DNA from 2 places in the Pandoraea sp. LA3 genome. Region 2 is predicted to be linked to the other one. Evidence: riboswitches for the same ligand, from Rfam matches in the RefSeq annotation. Region 2 holds a riboswitch; the other holds the start of a gene.
The links. A riboswitch is a leader RNA that binds a small molecule or an ion and turns the genes downstream of it on or off. The one in region 2 is predicted to bind thiamine pyrophosphate.
Positions count from the first base shown of each region.

Region 1: another riboswitch for thiamine pyrophosphate. It lies ahead of thiC (phosphomethylpyrimidine synthase ThiC); the one in region 2 lies ahead of C5N93_RS01490 (FAD-dependent oxidoreductase).

Region 1 is NZ_PTPY01000028.1:246,617-251,035, reverse strand. It holds gene C5N93_RS09420 (hypothetical protein) at 1-1,373, shown strand, start outside; TPP riboswitch at 1,568-1,666, shown strand; gene thiC (phosphomethylpyrimidine synthase ThiC) at 1,740-3,656, shown strand; gene C5N93_RS09410 (hypothetical protein) at 3,792-4,419, opposite strand, start outside.
Region 2 is NZ_PTPY01000015.1:56,185-60,603, forward strand. It holds gene C5N93_RS01485 (ABC transporter ATP-binding protein/permease) at 1-1,684, opposite strand, end outside; TPP riboswitch at 1,960-2,111, shown strand; gene C5N93_RS01490 (FAD-dependent oxidoreductase) at 2,263-3,405, shown strand; gene thiS (sulfur carrier protein ThiS) at 3,422-3,619, shown strand; gene C5N93_RS01500 (thiazole synthase) at 3,648-4,419, shown strand, end outside.

The sequences.
Region 1 (4,419 bases), on a different contig from region 2:
ACATGGACGTCCGTCTGCTGCCCACCCGGGGACGCGGCAGAGGCCCCTTCTGGCTCGCGACACACGAGATGTCGCGCCTCGTGGTCATGATCGGCGACACCGCGCCCGACGATTCGCGTCGCGCCATTGCCACCTTCCTCGGGTTGCCGCAAGGCGCCGTCCCCGACACGCAGTCGCCCGCCCTCGATTACGTCATGCAGGACATCGCGTTCTGGCATCACCTGACGCTGGGCAAACGCGACATGCAGGACGGCGTGTTCTTCGCGCCGCCTCAAATGTCGTCGCCCGGCGAAGCCAGACGGCAACGCACCGGGGCGATTCCGTCGTTCCATGCCGCACAGGTCTGCGCGGTGGACGACGTGCAACGCGGCATTGCCCTGCTCGCGGAGACGATCGTGTGGCGCCGCATGGGAGATGCCACCCGCACGAAACAGTCACTCGCTACGCTCGCCGCAACGTTCGGCGCCCATCAGACTGGCTCGCCGACGTTACGCGCCATGCACTGGATCGTGCAGGCGTGGCAAGCGTACGCATTGCGCGACGAAGCCGGCGCGTTCGCCCATTTGCAGCGCATCAGCGACGACGCTTCGCTTGCCCCCTGCCTGCTCTACAACCCCCGCATCCGCTTCGAAAGCCGCAATCTCCAGGCGCTGTTGTACAAGTCGCATGCCGCACGCAACGGTCCGCTGCCTGCGCGTGCCCAATCGGCCGCCGACGCCCTCGCCGCCTTCTCCGACGCCCTGCAAGCCGCCTTCGAAGCCGACTCCATCGAACTGGCACAGCACGTGGCCGCCAACATCGGTCTGTCGCTCTGGCTGTTCTGGCAAGGCGCGCTCATCGACCCGGGCAGACGACTGGCCGCCGCCGAGGTGCAGCGTCAGGCATTGCGCTGGATCGGCCTGTCGGAGTGGATATGCGATCGTTTCGGCGTGGGCGGGAACTCCGTCTGGAATACCGTCTTCCTGTTGCGCATCGCGCGCGGGGCGGTACCGGTGCGGCGCGACCCCGATCTGGAGACGCTACGGGCGAGCACACCGCTCGCGGTCGACGCGTTTCTCGACGCCGTGCAACCGTTCGGCGCGCCATTCTCGCGGGCCAAGGGGTTCCTGCGCTGGACCGACGTCGTCATGACCACGCTGGCCGACCATGAGGAGGGACGCGTGCGTTTCGAGCCATTGCAACTCGCGAATCTGTGGTTCGAGATGCTGTGGTTTGCACTGCACCAGGACGGTGACTCGCCTCAGGCGTTGCATGCGGCCCACTCACTGGGACGTGTCATGCCGATGCTGCCGCCACCGGACCGGCGTTTTTTCCGTGACGCGCTCCGTCTGATGCCGCGTGAATTCCAGCGGGAAGTGCGTCTGGCGCAGTAGCGCGGACATCGGCACGTGTTGATCGCCGTTGGCAAAACTTGAACGAATTTCCCGATCCTGACACCGATCGTCCCGACGAGATGACGAGCGCTGGAAGACCCGCCGCATGCGGCGTTGCAGCAATGCGCCGTTCACGTTTTTCGGGACACGCCGCGCTTGTGCTGGCCGGGTATGTCGGTGTATCGTTGCCGCAAAGCTAAGCGCAGGGGTCCTGCAACGTGAGTTGTGGGTGAGAAATACCCTTAGAACCTGATCTGGATAATGCCAGCGCAGGGAGCGTAGAAATTCCTCGCCCCCGTTCATGCTCCTGAGCCGCTTTGCGCCGATTTAGTCGGCGTCAACACGTGCCCCGCCAGGAGACATTGCATGAACGCCAATCCGAAGTTCCTCTCAGCCAACGCGCGCGTGGACGAAGCCGCGATCGCTCCGCTGCCCAATTCCCGCAAGATCTACGTAGAAGGCTCGCGTCCGGACATTCAGGTCCCGATGCGCGAAATCTCGCAATCCGACACGCCGACCAGCTTCGGCGGCGAGAAGAACCCGCCGATCTACGTCTACGACACCTCGGGCCCGTACACCGACCCGAACGCCCGCATCGACATCCGCTCGGGTCTGCCGGCGCTGCGCGCCAAGTGGATCGAAGAGCGCAACGACACCGAATCGCTGCCGGGCCTGTCCTCGGCCTACGGTCGCGAGCGCGCCGACGACAGCGCGACCGCAGACCTGCGCTTCCCCGGCCTGCATCGCACGCCGCGCCGCGCCAAGGCCGGCAAGAACGTGACGCAGATGCACTACGCGCGTCAGGGCATCATCACGCCCGAGATGGAATACATCGCCATCCGCGAAAACCTGCGCCGCCAGGAATACATCGAGAGCGTGCGCGCTGCCGGCCCGCAGGGCGAGCGTCTGGCCAAGCTGCTCTCGCGCCAGCACCCGGGGCAACACTTCGGCGCGAGCATTCCCGCCGAAATCACGCCGGAATTCGTGCGCGAGGAAATCGCCCGCGGCCGCGCCATCATCCCGAACAACATCAACCACCCGGAATCCGAGCCGATGATCATCGGCCGCAACTTCCTCGTGAAGATCAATGCGAACATCGGCAACTCGGCCGTGACGTCGTCGATCGGCGAAGAAGTGGACAAGATGACGTGGGCCATCCGCTGGGGCGGCGACACGGTCATGGATCTGTCGACCGGCAAGCACATTCACGAAACGCGTGAGTGGATCCTGCGTAACAGCCCGGTGCCCATCGGCACGGTGCCGATCTATCAGGCACTGGAAAAAGTGAACGGCAAGGCCGAAGACCTGACGTGGGAAATGTTCCGCGACACGCTCATCGAGCAGGCCGAGCAAGGCGTCGACTACTTCACGATCCACGCCGGTGTGCGCCTCGCGTACGTGCCGATGACCGCCAACCGCATGACGGGTATCGTCAGCCGCGGCGGCTCGATCATGGCCAAGTGGTGCCTCGCACACCACAAGGAAAGCTTCCTGTACACGCACTTCGAAGAGATCTGCGAAATCATGAAGGCGTACGACGTCGCGTTCTCGCTGGGCGATGGTCTGCGTCCCGGCTCGATCTACGACGCCAACGACGAAGCGCAACTCTCCGAACTCAAGACGCTGGGCGAACTCACGCAAATCGCGTGGAAGCATGACGTCCAGGTGATGATCGAAGGCCCGGGTCACGTGCCGATGCAGCTCATCAAGGAGAACATGGATCTCCAGCTCGAGTACTGCGACGAAGCCCCGTTCTACACGCTCGGACCGCTGACCACGGACATCGCCCCGGGTTACGACCACATCACGTCGGGTATCGGCGCCGCCACCATCGGCTGGTACGGCACGGCCATGCTGTGCTACGTCACGCCGAAGGAACACCTCGGCTTGCCGAACAAGGACGACGTGAAGGAAGGCATCATCACGTACAAGCTCGCTGCGCACGCCGCCGACCTGGCCAAGGGTCACCCCGGCTCGCAGATTCGCGACAACGCGCTCTCGAAGGCACGTTTCGAATTCCGTTGGGAAGACCAGTTCAACCTCGGTCTCGATCCGGACAAGGCGCGTGAATTCCACGACGAGACGCTGCCGAAGGACTCCGCCAAGGTGGCGCACTTCTGCTCGATGTGCGGACCGCACTTCTGCTCGATGAAAATCACGCAGGACGTGCGCGACTACGCCGCCAAGCAGGGCATCACCGACGAAGCCGCCCTCAAGCAAGGGATGGAAGTGAAGGCGGTCGAGTTCGTGAAGAGCGGTGCGGAGATCTATCGCCGCACCTGATGCCGGCACTCGCTGTTCGTTGAACGCAAAACGCGCCCGGAGATTCCGGGCGCGTTTTTTATTGATGCGGCACTTTGCGATGGTGACGACGGTGGCGCATGACGCCGGTCGATGTTCGCGTCAGATCACACGCCCTCAGCCGCTGACGGGCGCACGGCTCGTCGCTTCGGCCGGCAGCGTAGGAATACCCCGCATCGTCAGTTGGTTACGCAAGCGCTGCGTGGCGATGTGAGGCGCCGTCGACGACAGCGACGTCGCCAATGCCGTGAACGCCTTGGTGTTGGTGGCTGGCAGCGCCGCCGCGTCGACGACTTCCACGTGGCGCATGTCCCAGTGACGCTCGCCCAGCTGCTCGATGCCCAACGCCAGTTTGACCCACTCATCCGTGCCGAGCCCCACGGTCGCGGGCAGGTCGCCACGCACGAATGCCTGATGCATCGGCAAACCGTCGGAGAACCCTACGCGAAGCATCCATTCGGTACTCTCGGACGGTGGCAACAGGCGCCCACCGGCCTGCAATCGCTCGTTCAGACCCGCGATGAACTTCTCCGGCGGGGTATTCATCAGGCATGCAGTCGTCCACTCCTTCTTGCCCGCCAGCGACGGCTTTCCCGTCCAGCGGCGCGCGGTGTCCGCCACCGTCTTCGTCACATCTGCCCGGCTCGGATCGAAAGGCACCGTGCCGTTTCGGCCGTCCGTGCCGAGCAGCGAACCGTTCACGATGTCACGACAGATCTGCGCACGCTCGCTGCGTCCGTCCGGC
Region 2 (4,419 bases):
CGATGGCCGTGCCCGGCAGCCGTGCATGCAGGGCATCGTACACGGCCGCTTCGGTCTCGACGTCTAGCGCGCTGGTCGCTTCATCAAGGAACAGATAGTCCGGTTTTTGCAGCAATGCGCGGGCGGCGGCGAGTCGCTGTTGTTCGCCACCCGACAGACGTCGCGCCCAGTGCGCGGAGGTCTGCAATTCGTCGCTGTATTGCGACAGATTCACCGCACTCAGTGCGTCGCGGCATTCGGCGTCCGTGAAGGTGTCGGGCGGCGACGGGAACGCCAGCGCGGCCTTGAGTGTGTCGATGGGCAGGTAGCTCTGCTGCGAGAGGAAGAGTACGCGGGCGTTGGCGGGGACTTCGATGCGTCCGCTGCCGAAGGGCCACAGCCCCGCGAGTGCGCGCAGCATGGTGCTCTTGCCGCAGCCCGAGCGTCCGCGAACCAGCCAGCGCGAGCCCGGCGTGAATGCGAACGAACCCGCCACCGTCAGCGGTGTGCCATTGGGCAGCGACAGCTTGAGATCGGCCGCCGCGTAGGCCGGGGCGTCGTTGACCGTCGCCACCGAGATGCCGCCCTTCTGGGCCGTTTGGGCCGTTTGCGGGGCTTCGTCGATCACGCGCGTGAATTCGCGCAGACGGTTGATCGTCGCCTTCCAGTCGGCCAGCGTCTGGAAGCTGTTCACGAACCACGAGAAGCCGTCGCTCACCTGACCGAAGGCGTCGATGATGCGCATCAGCACGCCCAGCGTGAATGCGCCCGCGAAATAGCGCGGCGCGGCCGCCATGATCGGGAAGACGATGGCGATCTGCGCATAGATCGAGTTCGCGAAGATCAGGCGCTTGGTCACGACCATGATCTGCCACCAGTTGTCGCGCACCGCACCGAACGCGCCTTTCAGCCGCGACAACTCCGCGCCTTCGCCGCGATAGAGCGCGACTTGCTCGGCCGATTCACGCAGACGCACCAGCAGGAAACGGAAGTCGGCTTCGACCTGCTGCTGGCGATAGCTCAGCCCCACGAGCGGGCGACCGACCTTGAAGATGAAGAACGAGCCGACGATGGCATACAACGCCGCGACCCACACCATGTAGCCCGGGATCGTGACGTTCATGCCGCCGAGCGCGAAGGACAGCGCGCCGGAAATCGTCCAGAGAATGGTGATGAAGGAGAACAGCGAGACGAGCGTGGTGAGCAGGTCGAGCGACAGCGCGAGCGACGAACTGACGAGCGTGCGGATGTCCTCGGAAATACGCTGGTCGGGGTTGTCGGCGAGGTGATCGCGCTCGATCCGGTAATACGCCTGATGGGCGAACCACTTGGTCAGGTTGGCGTCGGTGACCCACTGACGCCAGCGGATTTCGAGCATCTGCCGAAAGTAGGTACGAAACGTCGCGATGATGATGAAGCTGAACGCCAGCACCGCGAACTCGGCGAGCGACGACTTGAAGACCGGCCAGTTACGTTTGTCGAGTGCGTCGTAGAAGCTGGCGTTCCACGCGTTGAGTCGCACGTTGATGAACACGACCGCCAGATTGAGCGCGATGACGAGGGCGAGCAGCCGTCGGCCCTCCCAGCGCTTTTCCGACACCCAATACGGTCGGATCAGTTGCCACGCGCTGGGATGCTTCGGCGGTCTGGGCGCAGGCGTGGCGGTGACGCCGGAGGCCGGGGCGGCGGGCGGTGTGGGGGACATCGGCGTCTTGGCCATGATCGTCAGGCGGCGTGGCCGCGGTGTGGCTACGTTGTCGAGCGCCGTCGGGCGCCATCTTTGGCTGATTGGACCGCAGTTCCCGATGGTGCGTTGCAGGATTTACGGCCTGAGACGCGTGTGACGGGGATTTTCAGTTTACGGACCGTTACAAGGGCCGGGAGATTCGTCGAAAAACGAGACGCCAAGTACGGTAAATCGCGTGCGAACGCCCGGGAAGCCAGCTTGCACGGGCGTCGGCATCTATGTTGTAATGGCTCCGGGCGAAACAGGGGTGCTCCGTAACTGACGTAGGCGGGACGCAGGCGATGGCTTACCATGCGTCACCATGTCAGAGATCATGCGGGGCTGAGAGAGACCCTTTGCACCCGACCCGGGTAATACCGGCGTGGGAAGTTTCCGACTCCTCCAGTGGGGTAAGGTGTCCAACACCGTTTCGTCCTTTTGCTTTCATGAGGAAAGGACCCCATGCGTTGCCTTCCACAACACCCAACGAATTCCCGTGAGTGCCTGCGCGCCTTGATGGCTTGCGTGCGCTCCACGCGTTCCACGGCTAAGCACGTATGAGCGCGGCCGCTTCACGTCCTGCCGGGCGTCCCGACGTCGCCGTGCTGGGCGGCGGGCTGTCCGGCCGTCTGCTGGCCTGGCAACTGATTCGCGCCGGTGCGCGCGTGGCGCTCTACGAGCGGGGCGACGCCGATGGTTCGTCCGCCGCCGGCTGGGTGGCCGCCGCCATGCTCGCGCCGCTGGCCGAAGCCGCCGTGGCCGAGCCGAGCATCGTCGAGATGGGCGCCGTCGGTCTGGAGCGCTGGCCCGGACTCATCGACGGACTGCCCGAACACGTCTTCTTCCAACGCAACGGCACGCTGGTCGTGTGGCATCAGCCCGACCGCGCCGAAGCCGTCATGTTCGATCGCCGCATGCGCGCCAACGCGCCGCCGGAACTGCTGCGCGGTGGCGTCGAGCGCATTGCGGGCGCGCAACTGAAAGAGGTTGAGCCGGCGCTCGCCGGGCGCTTCCAGGAAGGGTGGCTGCTGCCGAACGAAGGGCAACTGGATAACCGCCAGTTGCTGCGTGCACTTGCCGCCGGGCTGGAAAAGGCGGGCGCCGAGCTGCACTGGCGTACCGAGATCGCGGAAGGCGAATATCCCGACGCCGGTCTGGTCGTCGACTGCCGGGGGCTGGGCGCCCGCGAGGCGCTCACGCAACTGCGCGGCGTGCGCGGTGAGGTGGTGCGCATTCACGCGCCGGGGATCGGGTTGCGACGTCCGGTGCGCTTGCTGCATCCGCGCTATCCGATCTACATCGCACCGAAGGAAAACGATCTGTACGTGATCGGCGCGACCGAACTCGAATCGGAAGACATGTCGCCGATGACGGTGCGCTCGGCGCTCGAACTGCTCTCGGCCGCGCACTCGCTGAATCCGGCGTTCGGCGAGGCGCGTATCGTCGAGCTGAACGTCAATTGCCGTCCGGCGCTGCCCGACCATCTGCCGCGTGTGCAGTGGGACGGGGCGCGGTTGCTGCGCGTGAACGGTCTTTACCGTCACGGCTATCTGCTGGCGCCGGCGGTCACGGGAGAAGCCTGCGCGCTGGCGCAGGCATTGATGCAAACGACGGGCGCGCCAACGGGCATCGGGCAAGCGTTCGACTGGGAGACGTGGCGAGCGAGCCGGCCTTGGCCGGACTTGTTCCGTCAGGTATGAGAGGAAGGTGCAGGCGATGGACATCCATATCAATCAACAGACACTGAGCGTGGCCGAGACTGCGACGCTGGCCGAGGCGCTCGCCGCCTACGGCGCCAAACCGCCGTTCGCGGCGGCGATCAACGGGCAGTTCGTGCCCAAGACGCAATACGCCGCGCGCGCGCTCGCGCAGGGCGACAAGATCGACGTCGTGCAACCGGTGGCCGGAGGCTGAAATGAACGCATTCACGGAATCGAACAACGTGGCCGCCAGCAGCACGCGCGACGCGCTCACGCTTTACGACACCCGCTTCGGCAGCCGCTTCCTGCTCGGCACGGCGCGTTACCCGTCGCTGCAAGCGCTTAACGACTCGATCGACGCCGCCCGTCCGGGCATGGTGACAGTAGCGTTGCGCCGTCAGTTGTCGGGCACGGGCGCGCAGGCGTCCGAAGGGCATTTCTGGGAGACGCTGCGCCGCCTGGCGGTGCCGGTGCTGCCCAATACCGCCGGTTGCCACTCGGTGGAAGAGGCCGTGACGACGGCGCAAATGGCGCGCGAAGTCTTCGAGACCGACTGGATCAAGCTCGAACTCATCGGCGACGACTACACGCTTCAGCCCGACCCGTTCGGTCTCGTGACGGCGGCCGAGCAACTCATTCGTGACGGCTTCAAGGTGCTGCCGTACTGCACGGAAGATCTGGTGCTGTGCCGCCGTCTGCTGGACGTCGGCTGTCAGGCGCTGATGCCGTGGGGCGCCCCGATCGGCACGGGCAAGGGCGTGATCAATCCGTATGGCCTGCGTCTGCTGCGCGACCGGTTGCCGGACACGCCGCTGATCGTCGACGCGGGTCTGGGCCTGCCGTCGCACGCCTGTCAGGTGATGGAGTGGGGCTACGACGGCGTGCTGCTCAACACCGCTGTGGCGCTTGCCGCGCAGCCGGTCGAGATGGCCGGGGCGTTCGCCGGGGCGATCAAGGCCGGACGTGCCGCATGGCTCGCGGGGCCGATGGCCGAGCGCGAGAGCGCCGAAGCGA